3 regions of the Billgrantia hypersalina genome follow, and region 1 is predicted to be linked to each of the others. Evidence: predicted binding sites of a transcription regulator. Region 1 holds the regulator's gene; each other region holds the start of a gene.
What was found. Region 1 encodes sigma-54, which starts transcription at its own class of promoters, with help from an activator protein. Its sites were predicted from a motif close to TGGCACNNNNNTTGCTNT; they were not measured.
Positions count from the first base shown of each region.

Region 2: the regulator sigma-54 is predicted to act here: its motif matches at 5,090-5,107, upstream of ACOJCM_RS10515 (nitrate reductase).
Region 3: the regulator sigma-54 is predicted to act here: its motif matches at 4,900-4,917, upstream of ytfE (iron-sulfur cluster repair protein YtfE).

Region 1 is NZ_JBMIQI010000018.1:620,691-627,220, reverse strand. It holds gene hpf (ribosome hibernation-promoting factor, HPF/YfiA family) at 1-260, opposite strand, end outside; gene ACOJCM_RS17445 (RNA polymerase factor sigma-54) at 369-1,787, opposite strand; gene lptB (LPS export ABC transporter ATP-binding protein) at 1,943-2,668, opposite strand; gene lptA (lipopolysaccharide transport periplasmic protein LptA) at 2,676-3,200, opposite strand; gene lptC (LPS export ABC transporter periplasmic protein LptC) at 3,197-3,817, opposite strand; gene ACOJCM_RS17425 (KdsC family phosphatase) at 3,831-4,388, opposite strand; gene ACOJCM_RS17420 (KpsF/GutQ family sugar-phosphate isomerase) at 4,413-5,426, opposite strand; gene ACOJCM_RS17415 (calcium/sodium antiporter) at 5,454-6,404, opposite strand.
Region 2 is NZ_JBMIQI010000011.1:704,476-711,005, reverse strand. It holds gene ACOJCM_RS10530 (protein kinase domain-containing protein) at 1-83, opposite strand, end outside; gene ACOJCM_RS10525 (formate/nitrite transporter family protein) at 136-945, opposite strand; gene cobA (uroporphyrinogen-III C-methyltransferase) at 1,330-2,253, opposite strand; gene ACOJCM_RS10515 (nitrate reductase) at 2,213-4,957, opposite strand; gene ACOJCM_RS10510 (ANTAR domain-containing response regulator) at 5,375-6,007, shown strand; gene ACOJCM_RS10505 (CmpA/NrtA family ABC transporter substrate-binding protein) at 6,004-6,530, shown strand, end outside.
Region 3 is NZ_JBMIQI010000020.1:58,701-65,230, reverse strand. It holds gene ACOJCM_RS19085 (c-type cytochrome) at 16-327, opposite strand; gene ACOJCM_RS19080 (Rrf2 family transcriptional regulator) at 431-877, opposite strand; gene ACOJCM_RS19075 (YbaN family protein) at 920-1,342, opposite strand; gene ACOJCM_RS19070 (NnrS family protein) at 1,394-2,578, shown strand; gene hemN (oxygen-independent coproporphyrinogen III oxidase) at 2,677-4,062, shown strand; gene ytfE (iron-sulfur cluster repair protein YtfE) at 4,213-4,866, opposite strand; gene norR (nitric oxide reductase transcriptional regulator NorR) at 5,016-6,530, shown strand, end outside.

The sequences.
Region 1 (6,530 bases):
TTGACCAATTGGCGGTCGAGCTTGTCGGTCAGCGCATCGATGGCGGCGTACATGTCGGGATCGGAAGCTTCGGCGTGCAGATCGGCACCGGCGGCGTGCAGCGTACAGGCGGCCTGTTGGCGCTCCTTCTCGATGGAGAGGGTGACCTGAACATTGGTGATATTGTCGTAATGTCGCTGGACGCGGTTCAGCTTTTCGCTCACATAGTCACGCAGCGAATCGGTCAGCTCAACATGATGGCCGGTGATGTTGACTTGCATGACAAGCTCCTTCGTCCTTCGTGTGGTAGTACGATTGTAACCCTTTTTGCCTCCCTGCAAACCCCTCCGAACGAAGGCCTTGCCCGGCGTCAACGCTTCGCTCTGGGCTCAGCGAAAACGCTTGCGTTCGCTCGAGGAAGGGATTCCCAGTGCTTCACGATACTTGGCAACGGTCCGGCGTGCCACCTGTATGCCATCGTCGGCCAGCAGTTCCACCAAGCGGCTGTCGGAGAGCGGCTTGCGTGGCGGTTCGTCGGCGATCAGCTTGCGAATTCGGGCGCGGATGGCCGTGCTTGAGTGAGCATCGCCGTCACCGTTGCCGCCGACCTGGCTGGAAAAGAAGTACTTCAACTCGAAGACGCCACGGGGCGTGTGGATGAACTTCTGTGTCGTCACCCGAGAGATCGTCGACTCGTGCATGTCGACCGCCTGGCCGATGTCCGCCAGCACCAGCGGTTTCATGGCTTCCTCGCCCTGTTCGAGGAAGTCGATCTGGCGTGCCATGATTTCGCGCCCGACGCGCAGCAGCGTATCGTTGCGGCTCGCCAGGCTCTTCATGAGCCAGCGTGCCTCCTGCAGGTGATCCTTGAGAAACTGGTTGTCCTGGCTCTTGTCCGCGCGCCGCACCAGGGCAACGTAGTCGGGCTGGATGCGCAGCCGCGGAAGCGCCTCTGCATTGAGCTCCACACGCCAGCCCGACTCATCGTGATAGGCGATCAGGTCCGGCGTGATGTAATTGCTGCCGACCTCGGCATAGGCGCTGCCCGGGCGCGGGTCCAGCGAGCGCACCAGGGCGATGACATCGTCGAGTGACTCGTCGTCAAGCCCCAGGCGGCGCTTGAGCAGGCGGCGATCATCGGCTGCCAGTGCCTCGAGGAATTGTCGAACCAGGCGCCGCGCCTGAGGTAGCAGAGGCGTATCGTCGGGCAGCGTGGCCAACTGCAACATCAGGCATTCGCGCAGGTCGCGAGCGAAGACGCCGGTAGGCTCGAACTGTTGCAGGCGCAGTAGTATCTGCTCGACTTCACGGGTCGGCAGCCCTTCGAGCCCCTGCTGGCGCAGCCCGTCGCGAATCTCCTCCAGCGGTTGGGCCAGATAGCCCGTGCCGTCGACCGCATCGATCAGGCTTTCAGCGATCTGGCGCTGGCGTTCGTTCAGATCGGTCATCGCCAATTGCCAGATCAGGTGGCCGGCGAGTGTCTGCCCCGACGCCTGGCGTTCGAAATCCGGTCCTTCACCGCTACTGCCTGAGTTCATGGCATGATCGGGATAGGTATCCGTCCAGTCGCTGTCGGTAGACAGTTCGCTGGGGATTTCACTGGCCCAGTCGTCGCTCTCGGCTTGGCCGACCGCTTGTTCGCCAAAGCCGTCGTCAAGCTCCAGCATGGGATTGGACTCGAGCGCCTGCTGTATCTCCTGACGCAGGTCGAGTGTCGAGAGCTGCAGCAGGGCGATAGCCTGCTGCAGTTGCGGTGTCATGGTCAGCTGGGTGCCGACCCGTAGTTGCAAGGATGCTTTCATGGCCATGAGGATAACGGGCTCATCTGCCGGGGAAGCTCTACCCTAGACCGCCGGGCGATGACTTGCAAGGATAAGCTCTGCAATAAGCATGCCATCGGCAATATTCATGCCTTTACAGTATATGCGCTTGCCGATCAAGAGGTTGCTCAGAGAAAAAGTGGCTATAGCCGAAAATCTTCACCCAGGTACACCTCCCGCACCCGCCGGTTGGCCAGAATGGCCTCGGCGTCCCCGTCGGCAATGATCTGGCCGTCGCCGACGATATAGGCGGAATCACAGATGTCGAGTGTCTCGCGTACGTTGTGGTCGGTGATCAGTACACCGATATTGCGAGCCTTGAGCTGTCGTATGATGCTCTTGATCTCGCCAACCGAGATCGGATCGACCCCGGCGAAGGGTTCATCGAGCAGGATGAACGCCGGCTCGGTTGCCAACGCTCTGGCGATCTCGACCCGTCGTCTCTCGCCGCCCGACAAGCTCATGCCCAGGTTGTCGCGGATGTGAGTGACGTGGAAGTCTTCCAGCAGCTGCTCGAGTCTCGCATGCCGGCCTCGGCGATCCAGGTCCCTGCGTGTTTCCAGAATGGCCATGATGTTGTCGGCTACCGACAGCTTGCGAAATATCGATGCCTCCTGGGGCAGGTAGCCGATGCCTGCCCGGGCTCGCTCGTGCATGGCGCTGCGCGAGAGATCCAGGTCGTCGATGAAGACCTCGCCGGCGTCCGCCTTGACCAGGCCCACGATCATATAGAACGAGGTGGTCTTGCCGGCCCCGTTGGGGCCAAGCAGACCCACCACCGAGCCCTGCTGGATGGAGAGGCTGATGTCGTGCACCACGCGGCGCCGCTTGTAGCTCTTGGCCAGATGATGAGCTTTCAGGGTTTTCATCGCCATTTCAGCGCTCCGGCTGCAGCGTCATTCGGATACGCTGGTTCCCCTCTACCCCTTCTCCCTCGGCGCGGGCCTGGACGACGCGGCGGTCGAGGAAGTATTCGAGATAGCCGCCTTCGAAGGTGTCGCCGCCCTGGTGCAGCTCGGCCCGGTCGATGAGCTCCACCCGGCGCTCGGCCACGTGATAGATGATGGTTCTTCCCCAGCCGCGTACCACGGGCTGGTCGGGGTCGGGTTGCTGCTCGATATAGGCGCGCTGCCCACGCGCCGTGGCACGGGAGAGTTCGCCCGCGGCGTTGCGATGAATCTCGACGCGATCGCCGGTCAGCCGCATGGTGCCCTGGCGAATGTCGACGTTACCGGTATAGATGGCAGTGCCGGCGCTGTCATCGAGGTCGAGCCGGTCGGCTTCGACCTCGACGGGCTGCTCGGCATCGCGTTGCTGTGCCATGGCCGGCATCCCCCACACCATGCCGGCCAGCGCCAGGGTGAACAGCAGTCGGGCGGTCGGGAGCTTGCATCGCTTCATGGCGTGGAATCCTCTTGGGTGTCTGCATTGGCCCGCCCCGGTTGGGCGTTTTCCGGGGGATGAAAGCCGCGGACATTGTCGGTCAATCGCGCCCGGTTGTCATGGATCCAGGCATCGAAGCGCTCGCCGCGCATGCGTTGCGGCGGCTGCTGCAGCAGGGCGGACGTTTCGCTCCAGGCGTGTCCCAGGTCGGCGTCGAAATGCAGGGTTTCGGTATCGAGCTGCCAGCGCTCCTCGGGGGCAAGCAGCCGGGCGTCGCCGGAAAGGGTCAGGGGATTTCCGCCCGGACCGAGACGGCCTTCATTGCCATTTGCCACCCATAGCCGGCCTTCACGGTCGATCATGTGGGCCAGCGGCGTGACCGCACGGGTGACGTCGTCATGAGGCGTATGGACCAGGCGCGGGCTCTCCAGGCGCTGGTGCGGTCGACCCTCGGCGTCGAAGCGGGTCACGCGTGCTTCTTCGAGGAAGTAGTCAGGCTCACCGGCCTCGTCGGTGGGCACCGGTCCGGTCACGGGCTCCTGCCAAGGATCCAGCCAGGCGATCAGGCCGCCTAGACCGAGCAGCAGCAGGAGCAGCCATAGGCGGAACGACGGGCGTGGCAGACGACGTAGCATCGGCGGGGCGGCCTCAGCGCTTGCCGTGGAGGTAGGTGTCGATAAGGGCGTCGCGATGTCCCTGCGCCTCGAGCAGCAGGTCGCAAATCTCGCGTACCGCGCCATGACCGCCGCTGCGCTCGGTAACGTAATCCGCAAGGGCACGGACGTAGGAGGGGGCGCCGGGAACGGCGATGCCGACGCCGGCGCGCTGAATGGGCGCCAGATCGGGCAGGTCGTCACCGCAATAGGCTACCTGCTCGAGTTCGATGCCCCTGCGGGAGCAGAGTTCACGCAAGATGGCGAGCTTGTCCTCGCAGCCCTGAAAGACGTGGTCGACGCCTAGGGCGGCAGCGCGATGGCTGACCATGGGCGAGTCGCGGCCGGTCAGGAATGCGACCTGTAGTCCGGCGCGCCGCAGCAGCTTGAGGCCGAGACCATCCTGGGTATGAAACGCCTTGATCTCGATGCCGTCGGCCTGGAAGTAGAGACGGCCGTCGGTGAGTACGCCATCCACGTCCAGCGCCAGCAGGCGTATCCTGCGCAGGCGGTCGAGAAGATTGTGATCGAGTGTGGAAGTGGCCGGAGCCATGGGCTCTCCTTGGACAGGGTCGGGTCAGATCACGCCGCTTCGCAGCAGGTCGTGCATGTGCAGGGCACCGATCGGGTGGCCCTCGTCATCGACGACGGCGAGCGCCGTTATCAGGTTGTCCTCCATGACTCGCACCGCTTCGGCAGCCAGCACGTCGGGGGCTATCCGCTTGCCGGGGCGAGTCATGACGTCATCCACCGTCAGTCGGCTGAGGTCCTGATACTGGTCGAGCGTACGACGCAGGTCGCCGTCGGTATAGACGCCGATCAAGCGGTCGTGTTCGTCGACGACACAGGTGAAGCCGAGCCCCTGCCGAGTAATCTCGAGCAGGGCGTCGCGCAGCGGGCTGCCCAGCGGCACGCGCGGCAGCCGCTCGCCCTGGTGCATCAGGTCGCTGACGCGCAGCAGCAGGCGCTTGCCCAGGCTGCCGCCGGGGTGTGAGAGGGCGAAATCCTCGGCAGTGAAGCCGCGTGCCTCGAGCAGGGCGACGGCCAGGGCGTCACCCAGAGCCAGTGCGGCGGTGGTCGAGGCGGTCGGCGCCAGGTCCAGCGGACAGGCTTCGCGCTCGACGCCTGCATCGAGATGGGCGTCGGCATGGCGAGCCAGCGTCGAGTCGGGGCGTCCGGTCATGCTGATCAGGGGCGTGCCGATGCGCTTGAGCAGGGGCAGCAGGGCGGTGACCTCGGCGGTTTCGCCGGAGTTCGACAGCGCCAGGACCACATCGCCCCGCGTGATCATGCCCAGGTCGCCGTGGCTGGCTTCACCGGGATGCACGAAGAAGGCTGGAGTGCCGGTGCTGGCGAGCGTAGCGGCAATCTTGCCGGCGATATGGCCCGACTTGCCCATGCCGGTCACGACCACTCGACCCTGGCAGGCGAGCATCAGCTCGCAGGCGCGGTCGAAATGGCTGTCGAGACGCTCGAAGAGCGCCGCGATGGCCTGCTCCTCGATCTGCAAGGTGCGCCTTGCGCTGTCTCGCAGCGGCGAAGAGCCCGGGGCGGAAGCGTCGACGGAGGCGGTGGGGGCGTCTGAGGTCATAGCGAGATTGTTGCCCGATGTGAGGTTTCACTCAAGGGTGGCACCTCCGCTGAAGCCGAGCCAGGCCAGGTATCCGGCGTAGGCGACAAGGAGGCAGACGCCGATGGGGCGGCCGAGACGTCCCTGGCGATGCCATAGCAGCAAGATGGCCAGGGCCAAGGTGAGCACCAGCATCACGCGGTAGTCACGTCCCGCGGCATCCGGATGCGGTGGCCCGGGGGCGATCATGGCCGGAATCGGCAGTACCGCGAGCAGGTTGAACAGATTGGAGCCGATCACGTTGCCTATCGCCAGGCCATGGTGGCGCTTGAGCGCGCTGGCCACGCAGGCCGCCAGTTCCGGCAGGCTGGTGCCCACCGCGACCACGGTAAGCCCGATGATCAGTTCGCTGATGCCCAGGTTGCGTGCGAGTTCGCTGGCGCCCCATACCAACGCACGTGAACTCAGCGAGAGCAGAAGCAGGGTCGCAACGAGCCAGAGCAGCGCGCGCTTCAGCGTCATGTCGGGTAGATTGTCGGCCGGGTTGGCGTCGGGGGTGTCGGCGCGCACCAACCACCAGATGCTGAAGACCAACAATACCAGCAGAATCAGGCCGTCGAAGCGCCCCAGGACGCCGTTGGCGAGGGCATAGCCGGTGACGCCGGTCGCCCCGAGCAGCAGCGGTAGCTCTCGGCGCACGAGGGAAAAGGGGACCGGAATGGGGCGCACCAGCGCCGTTGCGCCCAATACCAGGCCGATGTTGGCGATATTGGAGCCCAGTGCGTTTCCCGTGGCCAGGTCGGGTACGCCGTCCAGGGCAGCAAAGAGCGCCACCACCATCTCCGGGGCCGAGGTACCCAGCGCCACCACGGTCATGCCGACCAGCATGGCGCTCAGCCCGGTGCGGCTTGCCGTGGCGGCGGCGGCATTGACGAAGCGATCGGCGCTCCAGGTCAGGCCGACCAGACCCAAGGCGAGTGCGATCAGGGGAAGCAGCATGGCGAAGCCACATGGCAGCGAATAAGGGGGCACATTAGACGTCTAAGCTGGCTCATGTGCAAGCGGCCGAGGTGCAGGCTGGCGCCGAGCGGCGGAGTTAGGATACGATGTTCGATAATTTTTCCA
Region 2 (6,530 bases), on a different contig from region 1:
TAGGCCCCGTGAAAGTCCTGGTTGACCGGCTTGCGCCCCGCCTGCGAACACTGACCCAGGGCAACCCGCAGGCGGCCCGTCACGCTCGCCTCTCCTGCCCTTGTTCCCACGCTTGCGGCAGGCGCTGCGCCTCGCTCAGAGATCACGCAGCGGCGCGGTGCGCACGTGAGTGGCGTAGAGCGTCAGGCCGGTCAGCGATAGCCCACCGATCAGGTTGCCCACCACCACGGGGATCTCGTTCCAGATCAGGTAATCCATGATCGAGAAGCCGCCGCCCATCATCATCGCCGACGGGAACAGGAACATGTTGACGATGGAGTGCTCGAAACCCATGAAGAAGAACACCATGATCGGCATCCACATGGCGATCACCTTGCCGCCCACCGTGGTCGAGATCATCGCCCCGACCACGCCGAGCGAGACCATCCAGTTGCACAGGATGCCGCGAATCAGGATGGTCAGCATGCCCGCCGCGCCGAACTCCTTGTAGCCGAGGGTACGCGCATGGCCGATGCCGGCGATCTTCTGGCCCACCTCATCCGGCGGCGTGGAAAAGCCGTAGGTAAAGACGATGGCCATCAGCACCGCCACGGTCAGGGCGCCGGCCAGGTTGCCGCAGAAGACCTTGCCCCAGTGGACCAGGATTCTCTCGATGGTGACCCCGGGGCGGCGATCCAGCCAGGCCAGCGGCGTGAGCACGAACACCCCGGTCAGCAGGTCGAAGCCCATCAGGTAGAGCATGCAGAAGCCGACCGGGAACAGGGCGGCCCCGAGGATGGCCGAGCCGCTCTGTACCGTGATGGTTACGGCGAATACCGCCGCCAGGGCCAGGATGGCTCCCGCCATGAAGGCGCGAATCAGCACGTCCCGCGTGGCCATGTGGAGCTTGGACTCACCGGCATCCACCATTTTGGTCGCGAATTCCGAAGGAAGCAGATAGGACATAGTGTTCTCGACGCTCCTGGCGTTTCTCCGTGTCGTCACTGGCGCGACAAACGCAAGGGCGCCTGAAGCCGGCGTGCAGCTCCAGGCGCCCTTGCCTGTGTTCGTCGTGTTGTCGTGGGGCCTTGTCGCAAGGCCGGGGATCGTCGTTGATCCTGCCGGCCCGCCTGCGAATGCAGCAGGCCCTGCCCAAGGACAAGCACGGAGCGTGCCAACTCGTCACAACATGGAAAAATAGGCGCACCAGGCGGGAGTCGACGGGGGTTTCACGCCGCGTGCTTCGCTGCCGGGCTTGCTTCAGAAAGCAGTGCGGCCCCTATTCACGACGAATAGAGGCCACACCGGTGCAACCTTAAGGGCCGACGCCCGAACTTGGTGCAACCCGTCTCAGCCGCGCGGGTGCGTTGCGTCCCGGGCAGGCTGCGCCGCGGCCGGGCTGGTCGCGACCATGCTCACCACGCTGCCCACTACGATCAGGCAGGGCGACGGTAGCGGCGTAGCGGCGAGCTTGTCCGGCATGTCGGCCAGCGTGCCGACCAGCGAGGCCTGCTCCGGCAGGCTGGCATTGGCCACCAGCATGATCGGCCAGTCGTCGGGCAGCCCGGCGCGGCGCAGCCCGCTGCAGATGGCTTCGACCTTGGTCAAGCCCATGTAGAAGATCAGCGTCTCGTCGGTGCGCGCCAACTCGGCCCAGTCGGGCTCGCCGCCTTTGCGGCACAGCTGGGCGGTGACGAAGCGCAGCTGCTGGGCATGGGCGCGGTCGGTCAGCGGTATGCCCATGCCGGCGGCGGCCGCCGAGGCGGCGGTGATACCCGGCACGATCTCCGCCTCCACCCCGGCTTCGGCCAGCGCAGCGAGCTCCTCGCCCATGCGCCCGAACACGCCGGGGTCGCCGCCCTTGAGCCGCACCACCGACTTGCCCTGCCCCGCGAGTTTCACCAGCAGCGCCCCGATCTCGGCCTGGGGCACGCTGTGGTGGCCACGCTCCTTGCCCACGTAGTAGCGCTCATGACCGGCGGGAATCAGCGCCAGCACGTCGTCGCCCACCAGGCGGTCGTAGACCACCGCGTCGGCCTGCTGCAGCAGGCGGGCGGCCTTGAGCGTGAGCAGTTCGACGTCGCCGCTGCCCGCCCCCACCAGGTAGACCCGGCCCGGGCGGCACTCGCCGTCCAGCGTCACGGTGGGGGCCGGGGTGCTGCGCGTGCCACCGAACGGCGAGCGAACGATATGGCCCAGGCCGTGCAGCCGCGACAGGGCCGCCTGCATCTGTTCAGGCGACAGCAGTGACTTCAGTTGGCTCAGCGCTCGCATGGGCCTTCTCCTCTTCGATAAGCGATTTCAGCTCGGGAATGCAGCTTCCGCACTGGGTGCCACAGGCCAGCCTGGCGCCCAGCGCCTCGACGCTGTCGTCGCCTTCACGGATGGCCCCTAGGATAGCGCGTTGACCCACCTGGTGGCAGCTACAGACCACCGGCCCCTGGTTGGCCGCGCCGTCGTCGCAGCCGGCCAGCAGGCGACGGCGATGGGAGGCCTCCAGCCTTTCACCTTTGGCGGCTTCGCCGAAGCGCGCGGCAAGCCAGCCCAGGTTGGGAAGTTCTTTGGGCGGCCCCGACAGGAACCACCAGCGCAAGCGCCCGTCGGCATCGACACCGGCCGCACGCAGGCGACCGCCGGCGGGGTCGGTGCACCACAGCGTGGGCGCCACCGGGAGCCGCTCATTCAGCCAGGCCAACCACTCCGGCGCCTCGCCCGGCTCGCCACCGGCCAGCTGCCAGCGCTGGCAGTCGCCCAGCGGAATGCGCGCCCAGTAGCGGCTTTCTTCGCACCAGGTCGACTCATGTACGTCCAGGTCGCCGGCTACCAGCAGGGTGGCTTCCCAGCCGATGGCAAGCGGCTCCAGCGCCACCGCGCCGTGCTTGGATTCCGGCTGGCCGGACACCGGATCGAGGTGCGCCTCGAGCAACTCGCCCATGCGCGCCGAGCCGCTGAAGTGACCGCTCCAGTGCATCGGGATGAATACCTCCCCGCAGCGCTGGCCGCGAGTCAGCCGTACGCGGCCGATAAAGCGGCCACCGGCGCCGTGCAGGCGCGCCAGGTCATGCTCCTCCACGCCCAGCGCGGCGGCATCCTCCGGTGCGATTTCGATGAACGGCTCGGCACGGTGATTCATCAGCCGTGGCGCGCGGCCGGTGCGGGTCATGGTGTGCCACTGGTCGCGAATGCGCCCGGTGTTGAGCCGCAGCGGCCTGGCCTCGTCCAGCGCCTGGGCCGGCGGGCGCGGGCGTACCGGCAGCAGGCGGGCGCGGCCGTCGGGCGTGGCGAAGCGGCCGTCGGTGAAAAGTCGGGCGGTGCCATGCGGAGCATTGACGTTCACCGGCCACTGGATCGGTGCCAGGCCGTCGTACCCGTCTCGATCGAGCCCAGCCAGGCCGGAGATGTCGAACAGACGGCGGCTCTCGCCCGGGCCGTCCCCGTTCTCGAAGCCGGAGAGCCGGGCGTGCTCGTCGAAGATCTCGCCGGGGTGGGTGTAGGCGAAGGCTTCGCCGAAGCCCAGCCGCTTGGCCACCTCGCAGACGATCCACCAGTCGTGGCGCGCCTCCCCCGGCGGCGGCAGGATGCCGCGCTGGCGTGAGATGCGACGCTCGGAGTTGGTCACGGTGCCGTCCTTCTCCGACCAGCTGGAGGCTGGCAGCACGATGTCGGCATAGGCCAGCAGGTCGGCATCGGCCATGCACTCGGAGACGATCACCAGCGGGCACTTCGCCAGCGCCGCGCGCACCCGTTCGGCCCGCGGCAGGCTCACCGCCGGGTTGGTGGCCATGATCCACAGCGCCTGCACCTCGCCGCGCTCGATCGCCTCGAACAGCGCCACCGCCTTGTGCCCGGGCGCGCCGGGCAAACACGGCACCCGCCGCGCGGTAGCCCAGAAGCGGGTGACGCGGTCCCGTGCGCCGGGGGTGTCGTAGTCCATATGGGCGGCGAGCTGGTTGGCCAGCCCCCCGACTTCGCGCCCGCCCATGGCATTGGGCTGGCCGGTGATCGAGAATGGCCCCGCTCCCGGCAGGCCGATCTTGCCGCCCGCCAGGTGGCAGTTGATGATGGCGTTGCCCTTGTCGGTGCCGCTGCTGGACTGGTTCACGCCCTGGGAGAACAGCGTGACCACGTGCAAATGGCTGGCGAACCAGTAGAAGAAGGTTTCCAGGCGTTCCGCATCGAGATCGCAGTCGGCGGCGATGGCTTCCACGCCGTCATCCTGCTCGCGCGCCGCGGCCAGCGCCTCCTCGAAGCCCTGGACATGGGCTTCCAGATAGACCCTATCGAGCTTGTCGCGCTCGGCCATCCACGCCAGCAGCCCCGTGAACAGGCGCGCATCGCTGCCGGGCGCCAGGCCCAGGTAGAGATCGGCGAGCTCGCAGGTATCGGTGACCCGCGGGTCGATCACCACGATACGCAGCAGCGGGTTGCGCTGCTTGGCCACCTTGAGCCGCTGGTAGAGCACCGGATGATTCCAGGCCAGGTTGGAGCCCACCAGCACCACCAGCTCGGCCTCCTCGAGATCCTCGTAGCTGCACGGCACGGCGTCGGCGCCGAAGGCGCGCTTGTGGGCGGCCACCGCCGAGGCCATGCACAGCCGGGAGTTGGTATCCAGGTGCGGCGTGCCGAGAAAGCCCTTGAACAGCTTGTTGGCGACGTAATAGTCCTCGGTCAGCAGCTGCCCCGAGAGATACGCGGCCAGCGCCTGCGAACCGTGGGCGGCCTGCACGGCCGTGAGCCGCTCGGCCACGGTATCCAAGGCGGTTTCCCAGTCCGTTTCGACGCCATCGACCCGGGGCCGGGTCAGGCGACCGTGATGGCCCAGCGTCTCATGCAGTGCCGAGCCCTTCACACACAGTCGGCCAAAGTTGGCGGGGTGCGCCGGGTCGCCCTGCACGTCGACGATCTCGCCGTTATCGACGCTGGCCAGCACGCCACAGCCAACGCCGCAGTAGGGGCAGGTGGTTCGGGCCTCGCGCATGTCGATCTCCTGTCGGTTGGCTCGCGAAACGACGACGCCCGCCAACGGCCATCCCCAGGGAGGCGTTGACGGGCGTCGTTGCCGCTCGGGACGCAGCACGGCACGTCCCGTTGCAAATGCTTTTGTCCTCATCAAGCAGAATGCATGCCAATACCGTGAGTCGCGCGGCGATATCAGCCGGATGGCGCCGTGCCCTGCCGTATCTCTTACCTCCAGCCTCGCGGCAGCGCACCATGCCCGGCGCGAAACCCGCCTCACTGCACCAGGCTGGTGCCGAAATGCCGAACCCGGCGCTGCGTCGCAACACGCAAGCCCATGGCCGGCTGGCCGCAAGCCACGCACGACGCGCCCTCCGCCGCTTCTGGAATGTTTCTTGCTTCTGCTAGATGGAGCCTTGTCCGGAGTCGAGCGACGCCTATGCCATCCCCCTTGAACATCCTGCTGGTCGACGACGAGGTGGTACGTGCCGCCATGGTCGAGGAGGCGCTGATGGTCGAAGGCCACCGGGTCATCTGTCGGCTCTCGAGCCCGGCCAGCCTCAACGAGATGGTCGCGCGCCACCAGCCCGACGTGGTGATCATCGACATGGAGAGCCCCGACCGGGACACCCTGGAGAGCATGGCCCTGCTCAATCGCGAGAACCCTCGCCCGGTGGTGTTCTTCGCCGACCAGCACGACTCCAGCATGCTCCAGGCCGCGCTCAAGGCCGGCGTCAGCGCCTACGTGGTCGACGGCCTGGTGCCCGAGCGGGTCGAGGCCATCGTCGAAGTGGCCATTGCCCGCTTCGACGCCTTCCAGAACATGCGCCAGGAGCTCGACAAGGCGCGCAACCAGTTGGCCGATCGCAAGCGTATCGAGCGCGCCAAGGGGCTGCTGATGAAGCACCAGGACTGCGACGAGGAGCAGGCTTACCGCATGCTGCGCAAGCTGGCCATGGATCGCGGCCAGCGCATCTCCGACGTGGCCGACAGCGTCATCGACATTCTCGACCGCCTGAACCCCATATCGCCCCAGGGGCGATCCGCTGAAAAACGGGGACCCCGCTCATGAGCCACCCGCAACACCATGCCGCCAGCCCGGAACGCGAGCGCCTTACCCTCGGCTTCGTGCCGTTGACCGACGCCGCCCTGCTGATCGTCGCCCGCGAACGGGGCTGCTTCGCCGCCGAGGGGCTGGACGTCAGCCTGTCGCGGGAGAACGCCTGGTCCACCCTGCGCGACAAGGTGGCCGCCGGCCTGCTCGACGGGGCCCAGATGCTCGCCCCCATGCCCCTGGCCATGAGCCTGGGGCTGGGCCGCGCCCCCTGCGAGGCGCTCGCCCCGCTGTTGCTTTCACGCAACGGCAATACCGTTACCCTCTCCGACGCCTTGTGCCAGGCGAGCGGTGCGACGCTTGGCGACAGCCCTGCCACCAGCGCCCTCGCCCTCGGCGACTGGCTGCGCAGGCAGAGTCAGGGCAAGCGCCCCCGGCTGGCCATGGTCTACCCCTACTCCTGCCAGCACTATCAGCTACGCGAATGGCTCACCCTCGGCGACATCGCCCCCGAGCGCGACGTGGAACTGGTGGCCATGCC
Region 3 (6,530 bases), on a different contig from region 1:
GTAGGGTAATTAGAGTTAAAGCACCGGCTCGAGCATGAAGTCGACGGCGGCCTGTACTTCCTCGTCGCTCAGGTTCATGTGGCCACCCTTGGGCGGCATGGCGCCGATGCCCTCGATGGCGTGCGCATAGAGTGTGTCGACGCCTTGGTCCAGGCGCTCGGCCCAGGCGTCTGCATCGCCACGGATCGGGGCGCCGGCGGCGCCGGTCATGTGGCACGCCATGCAGGCCTGGTTGTATACGGCCTCGCCGTCGGCGTCCGCCTGGGCGGAAGCGGCGAAGGCCAGGGTTGCGGCACCGGCGAGCAGGGCGGCAGTCAACTTCTTCATGGTGTTCTCCAGATGCTTTTAGTCACGGTGAAGCCAGTAGGGAGCGAATGAATTCCACTTGGCGCCTGGCCTCGATAAGGAGCCAAAGTGGATTTTGGCACATTCAGGCCGGGCTGGTAGCGATCTGCATCAAGTGGGCAAGCTGCGGCTGTCGGAAGCTGAGCATGTCGGCCAGGGTATATCGATCCAGTACGGCCAGGAAGGCGCCCAGCGCCTCGTTGAAGATCGGCTTGAGCCGGCAGGCTGGAGTGATGACGCAGTCGTTATTGTCGCGAAAGCACTCCACCAGACCGAGCTCGTGTTCGGTGTCGCGTACCAATCCGCCGAGAGAAATCTCCTCGGGAGCGCGATTGAGCAACAGGCCGCCGTTCTTGCCGCGAATGGTGGTGATATAGCCGCGATGGCTGAGATCCTGCACCACTTTCATCAGATGATTGCGCGAGACGCCGAAGCTCTCCGCGATCTCATGGATCGTTGAGCGCTCCTCGCCCTTGACGGCGAGATAGATCAGCACGCGCAACGCATAGTCGGTGTAGCGGGTCAGGTGCATGGCAAGTCCAGCAATGGCTTGATAAGCAACAGTTAAAGTACGCTAAAACCTTCGTATCATAGCAGTACACACCTTATGGCGTTCGCTGTCCCGAGGTGTGGCATCGGGTCGCGTCAGCACGAAGGCGGTCACGCCGCAGAACAGCGCCGCCGTCGCGGCCAGAACAAGACCGGGGGCCCCGCTCAGCCACAGCATCAGCCAGCTCAGGGCCAGCATCAGTGCCGCCATCCGCTTGGCTCGCCTGGGGATGGCGCGCTGTCGCTGCCAGGCCAGCAGGCACGGCCCCAGCCGCGGATGCTGCATCAGCCAGCGGGCCAGGCGCGGCGAGCCCTTGGGTGCGGCCCAGGCGGCGAGCAGCAGGAAAGGCGTGGTCGGCAACAGGGGCAACACGGCGCCAGCGGCCCCCAAACCGATACAGCCGTAGGCCAGGGTGCGCCAGGCCAGGCGAATCAGGTCTTCTCTCATGCCTCCCTCGCGACGGTTTCCAGCAACGATACTAAGTAGTATTTTATATACATGTTTAGAACGGTTGCCAAGCCCGGCGATAACGCAACCGCCGGCCCTACGACTCATCGGCTCCCCGCCTGGCGCTGGCTGTTCCCGCTGGCAGCGCTGCATGCCGCCTTGATGGCGCCGCTCTCGCTGCTGGCGCTCTTTCACCGCTGGGAGCCGGTGCAGCTGGCGTCGCCTGTCGTGCACGCGCGCGAAATGCTGTTCGGTTTCGCCCTTGCGGTGATTGCCGGCTATCTGCTGGGGCCCGTGCCGCGGCGTCAGTTGAGCATGCTGGTGGCGCTGTGGCTGATGGGGCGGCTGGGCGTGCTGGACTGGCCCGGTGCGGTAGTGGCTTCGCTGGCCGACGGGCTATTTGCGCTTTGGGTGGCCGCGCAACTGGTGCCGCGCTTCATCGCCGCCAAGAAGTGGCGCAATCGGCTGCTCTCGCCACTTCTTGGCATGATATGCCTGCTCGCCGTGGTGACCCTGGCCTGGCGCCATCTCGACGGCATGCCGAACACGGCTCCCTTGATGCACCTGGGCGTGCTGTGGCTGGCGCTGCTGATGACCTTCATGGGCGGTCGCGTCATTGCACCGGCGGTCAACGGCTATCTGATGCGGGCGTCCCGTCAGGCCAGTGCCGGCGTGCAGCCGCGTATCGAGGGGGCGCTTATCGTGCTGCTGGGGCTGGCGCCCTTGATGATGCTGTGGACGACGCTGAGGCCGCTGGCGGCTCTGATGGTCCTGGCGGCGGGGCTCCTCGTGCTGTGGCGCATCCGCGGCTGGAAGCCGCTGCTGTGTCGCGGCAGGCCGGACCTTCAGATGCTGATGCTGGGCTACGCCTGGATCGCCATCGGGCTCATTCTGCTGGCGCGCCACTGGTGGGTATCGCAGCACGCCAGCACAACGCTTCATGCCTTGACCGTGGGAGCGCTGGGTACGCTTGCCAGCGGTATCATGCTGCGCCACGCGATCCTGCGCGCAAAACGACGCCCCGAGCAGGAAGGGGCACTGCTTCCGCTGGCCGGGCTGTTTGCCGTGGCGACGATGCTACGGCTGGGGGCGTTCGAAGCCGGCAGCGCCTGGCTGGTGCTGCTTTGGTTGTCGGCCGCGGCATGGAGCCTGGGCTGGCTGGTGGTGGCCTGGCGGCTGACCGTCTGGAGCCCCCTGGCGCTGCGCGAGCCGGGCAAACTTGACCGGGGACAATAGAGGGGCGCGCTGTCGAGACGCTGATTCATAGCGAGTGTCATACTGTCGGGCATGAGGCATGGCTTGCCACGCCGACGTTTCAAGAGGCTGTTTCAATCATGCAAGATGATCTGCTGTTCAACCGCCCGCTGGTGGAGAAATACGACCGCCCAGGCCCCCGCTACACGTCCTACCCGACAGCACCGCAATTTCACGCGGCCTTCGCCGAGGACGACTACCGCGCCGCCGCCGAGCGCAGCAACCGCGTCGCTTCGCCCAAGCCGCTATCGGTCTATGTACACATCCCGTTCTGCAAGAGCCTTTGCTACTACTGCGCCTGCAACAAGATCATCACCCACAACACCGAGCGGGCAGCCGAGTACCTCGAGTGGCTGAAGCAGGAGATCCGCGTACAGGGCGCCCTGTTCGACGAAGGGCGGCGCATGACCCAGCTGCACCTGGGCGGCGGCACGCCCACCTACCTGAGCAACGCCCAGCTCGGCGAGCTGATGGCGGCCCTCGACGAGGCCTTCCACTTCGCCAAGCCCGAGGCGCGCGAGTTCTCGCTGGAGGTCGATCCGCGCACGGTCACGCCGGTACAGATTCACGAGTTGCATGCGCTGGGCTTCAACCGCCTGAGCTTCGGCGTGCAGGATTTCGACCCCGACGTGCAGAAGGCGGTCAACCGGGTGCAGAGCGAGGCCCAGGTGGTGGAGCTGGTCGAGGCAGCCCGCGAGGCCGGCTTCCAGTCGGTCAGCGTCGACCTGATCTACGGCCTGCCGTTGCAGACGGTGGCGAGCTTCGATGCCACGCTGGACAAGATCATCGCGCTGCGGCCCGACCGCATCGCCGCCTACAGCTACGCGCACCTGCCCGAGCTGTTCAAGGCCCAGCGGCTGATCCGCCCCGAGGACATGCCGCCACCGGAGCGCAAGCTGGAACTGCTGGAACTGACCATCCGCCGGCTGACGGCGGCCGGCTACGTCTACATCGGCATGGACCACTTCGCCCTGCCCGACGACGAGCTGACCCTGGCCAAGGAGAACGGCACCCTGCAGCGCAACTTCCAGGGCTATTCCACCCACGCCGACTGCGACATGATCGGCCTGGGCATCACCTCCATCGGCAAGGTGGGCGACAGCTACAGCCAGAACGTCAAGGAGACCGCCCAGTACCAGCACCGCCTGGAGGGCGACCGCCTGCCGGTGATGCGTGGCTATCGCCTCAACGACGACGACCGCCTGCGCCGCGACGTGATCAACGCCCTGATGTGTCACGGACGCATCGACTTCGCCGCCATCGAGGCGCGTCACGAGATCGCCTTCCGCGACTACTTCGCCGATGCGCTCGAGCAGCTCGAGGAGATGCAGGCGGATGGCCTGCTGACGATCCGCAGCGGCGCGATCGACGTGCTGCCCGCCGGGCGCCTGATGATGCGCAACATGGCGATGGCCTTCGACGCCTACCTCAAGCCTGAAGAGAACCGCTACTCGCGCACTGTCTGAACGCCTCCCCGAATGCAAACGGCGCCCCACGGGGCGCCGTTTTGCGTTAGACCGCGGTGGTCTCAAGCGGGGGCGGGAAGCGAGCAGGGCTTTTCCTGCCGGGGCGAAGCCGCGCCCTTCATCTCTAGCGCGGGCGGCGCTGTGCAGAAATCAGACGCGCTCGAACAGCAGGTTGTTTTCCAGGTGAATATGCTCCATCAGGTCCTCGCGGAATTCGCGCAGGCCGGTATAAAGGGCACGCCAAGTGGTACAGGCGCCCTTGGGCGGGGTGATGTCGTTGGTCAGCTGCATCACCTGCTCCAGGTTCTCGCCATGGTCGTCGTGCTCGTGGCGCATCACCGCGATCGGCCCCTGGGCCTGGGCGCCCATGCCTCGCCGCAGCATGGGGAACAGAATCTGCTCCTCCTTCTGCATGTGGCTCTCCATCTCCTGGTAGATGACCAGCAGCAGGTCGGCGAGACCGTTGGGGCAACTGTCGCGGTCGCCGTGGACCTGCTCGACCCGGCGCGCCATGCGGATCAGCTCGGGAAGCTGCTCGCGATGAACGTCGTGGTAGCGGGTCAGGATGTGATCGATCAGCTCGTCATTGCTGGCCTCGCGCCAGTCGCGCTGTTCGCTGCTGACAGCCGGCAGCGCCTCGAGCTCGGCGACCAGCCGATCCACATGCAGGCCGGCACGCTCGGCGGCCTGGCGCAGGCTGATGCGCCCGCCGCAGCAGAAGTCGATATTATGTCCATGAAAGATACGGGTGGCACCGGGCAGCGACAGGGCAATGCGGCCGACGGTCTGTTCCAGCAGGCTCATGCGGTAATCCTCGGTGTTGGTTGACATCTTGTAGGAGCAAGCGCCGTGCCAAGAATGTGACCGCTTTGATTTCAAAGAGTTAACTTTACGATGGTAATAAATACCCTGGTCGGGTAGGGTTGTTTAGACCCTTTGAGGTAAATAACACCATGCTCGATCACTCCCTGCTTGCCGATCTCGCCGCCGACCTGCCCAGTGCCGTGCGCCTGCAGCGTCTGGTGCGCACCTTGCGCGAGGGCTTTCGCTGCGGCGCGGTCTGTCTGCTGCGCCTCCAGGAAGGCGTGCTGGCGCCGGTCGCCGTGGACGGCCTGGTACGCGAGGCGCTGGGGCGCCGCTTCGAGGTGGCCCGTCATCCACGCCTGGCCACCATCCTCACCAGCCGCCGCTCGACGCTGTTCCCGCCGGACTCGACCCTGCCCGACCCCTACGACGGCCTGGTCGAGCAGCAGCCGGACGAACCGCTGCACGTTCACGACTGCATGGGCATCAGCCTGCACGTCGAGGGGGAGCCCTGGGGCGTGCTGACGCTGGATGCGCTCGTGGCCGGCACCTTCGACGAGGCGTCGCGCACGTCGCTTGAGCGCTATGCCTTGCTGGTCGAGGCCGCTGTACGGGTCTCGCGCCTCGAGCAGGAGGTACGCGCGCTGCGCATGGCACGCCAGGGCGCACTCATACATGCCGCACCGGGGGACGGAGGCGAGATCCTCGGCCACAGCGCGGTGCTGCAACGTTTGCTGCATGAGCTCGACGTGGTCGCCGAGGCCGACCTGCCGGTACTGCTCAGCGGCGAGACCGGCGTGGGCAAGGAGCTTTTCGCCCGACGCCTGCACCAGCGCTCACCACGACGAGAGCAGGCACTGGTGCAGGTCAACTGCGCGGCGCTGCCGGAGACACTGGCCGAGAGCGAGCTGTTCGGTCACGTGAAGGGAGCCTTCTCGGGCGCCACGGCCGATCGGGCGGGGCGCTTCGAGGCCGCCGACGGCGGCACGCTGTTTCTCGACGAGGTGGGCGAGCTGCCGCTGGCAATCCAGGCCAAGCTGCTGCGTGCACTGCAGAACGGCGAGGTACAGCGCTTGGGAGAGGACACCCCGCGGCGGGTCGACGTGCGTATCATCGCCGCCACCAACCGCCACCTGGCCGACAGCGTGCGCGACGGCCATTTTCGCGCCGACCTCTATCACCGTCTGTCGGTGTATCCGGTAGCGATCCCGCCGCTGCGCGAGCGTGACAGCGACGTGCTGGTACTGGCCGGCCACTTCCTCGAGATCAACCGTGCCCGGCTCGGCGTACGCAGCCTGCGCCTGGCACCGGCGGCCGAGGCGGCGCTGCTCGATTACGCCTGGCCCGGCAATGTGCGCGAGCTGGAGCATGTCATCAGCCGGGCGGCGATCAAGGCGCTGGGGCACGGCGCCCGGCGCGACGACATCGTCACTCTCGAGCCGGAATGGCTCGATCTGCCCCATGCTCGAGCGTTGAGAACCACGCAGGACGAAGCGAGCGAGCCTGACGCCGCCCCTGCCCGCGGGCAACCGCTGCGCAGCCAGGTCGAATCCGCCCAGCGAAGCGCCATTCGTCAGGCCCTGGCGGCCTGCAACGGCAGCTGGGCGAGTGCCGCCCGGCGGCTCGACGTCGATCCCAGCAACCTGCACAAGTTGGCCCGCCGC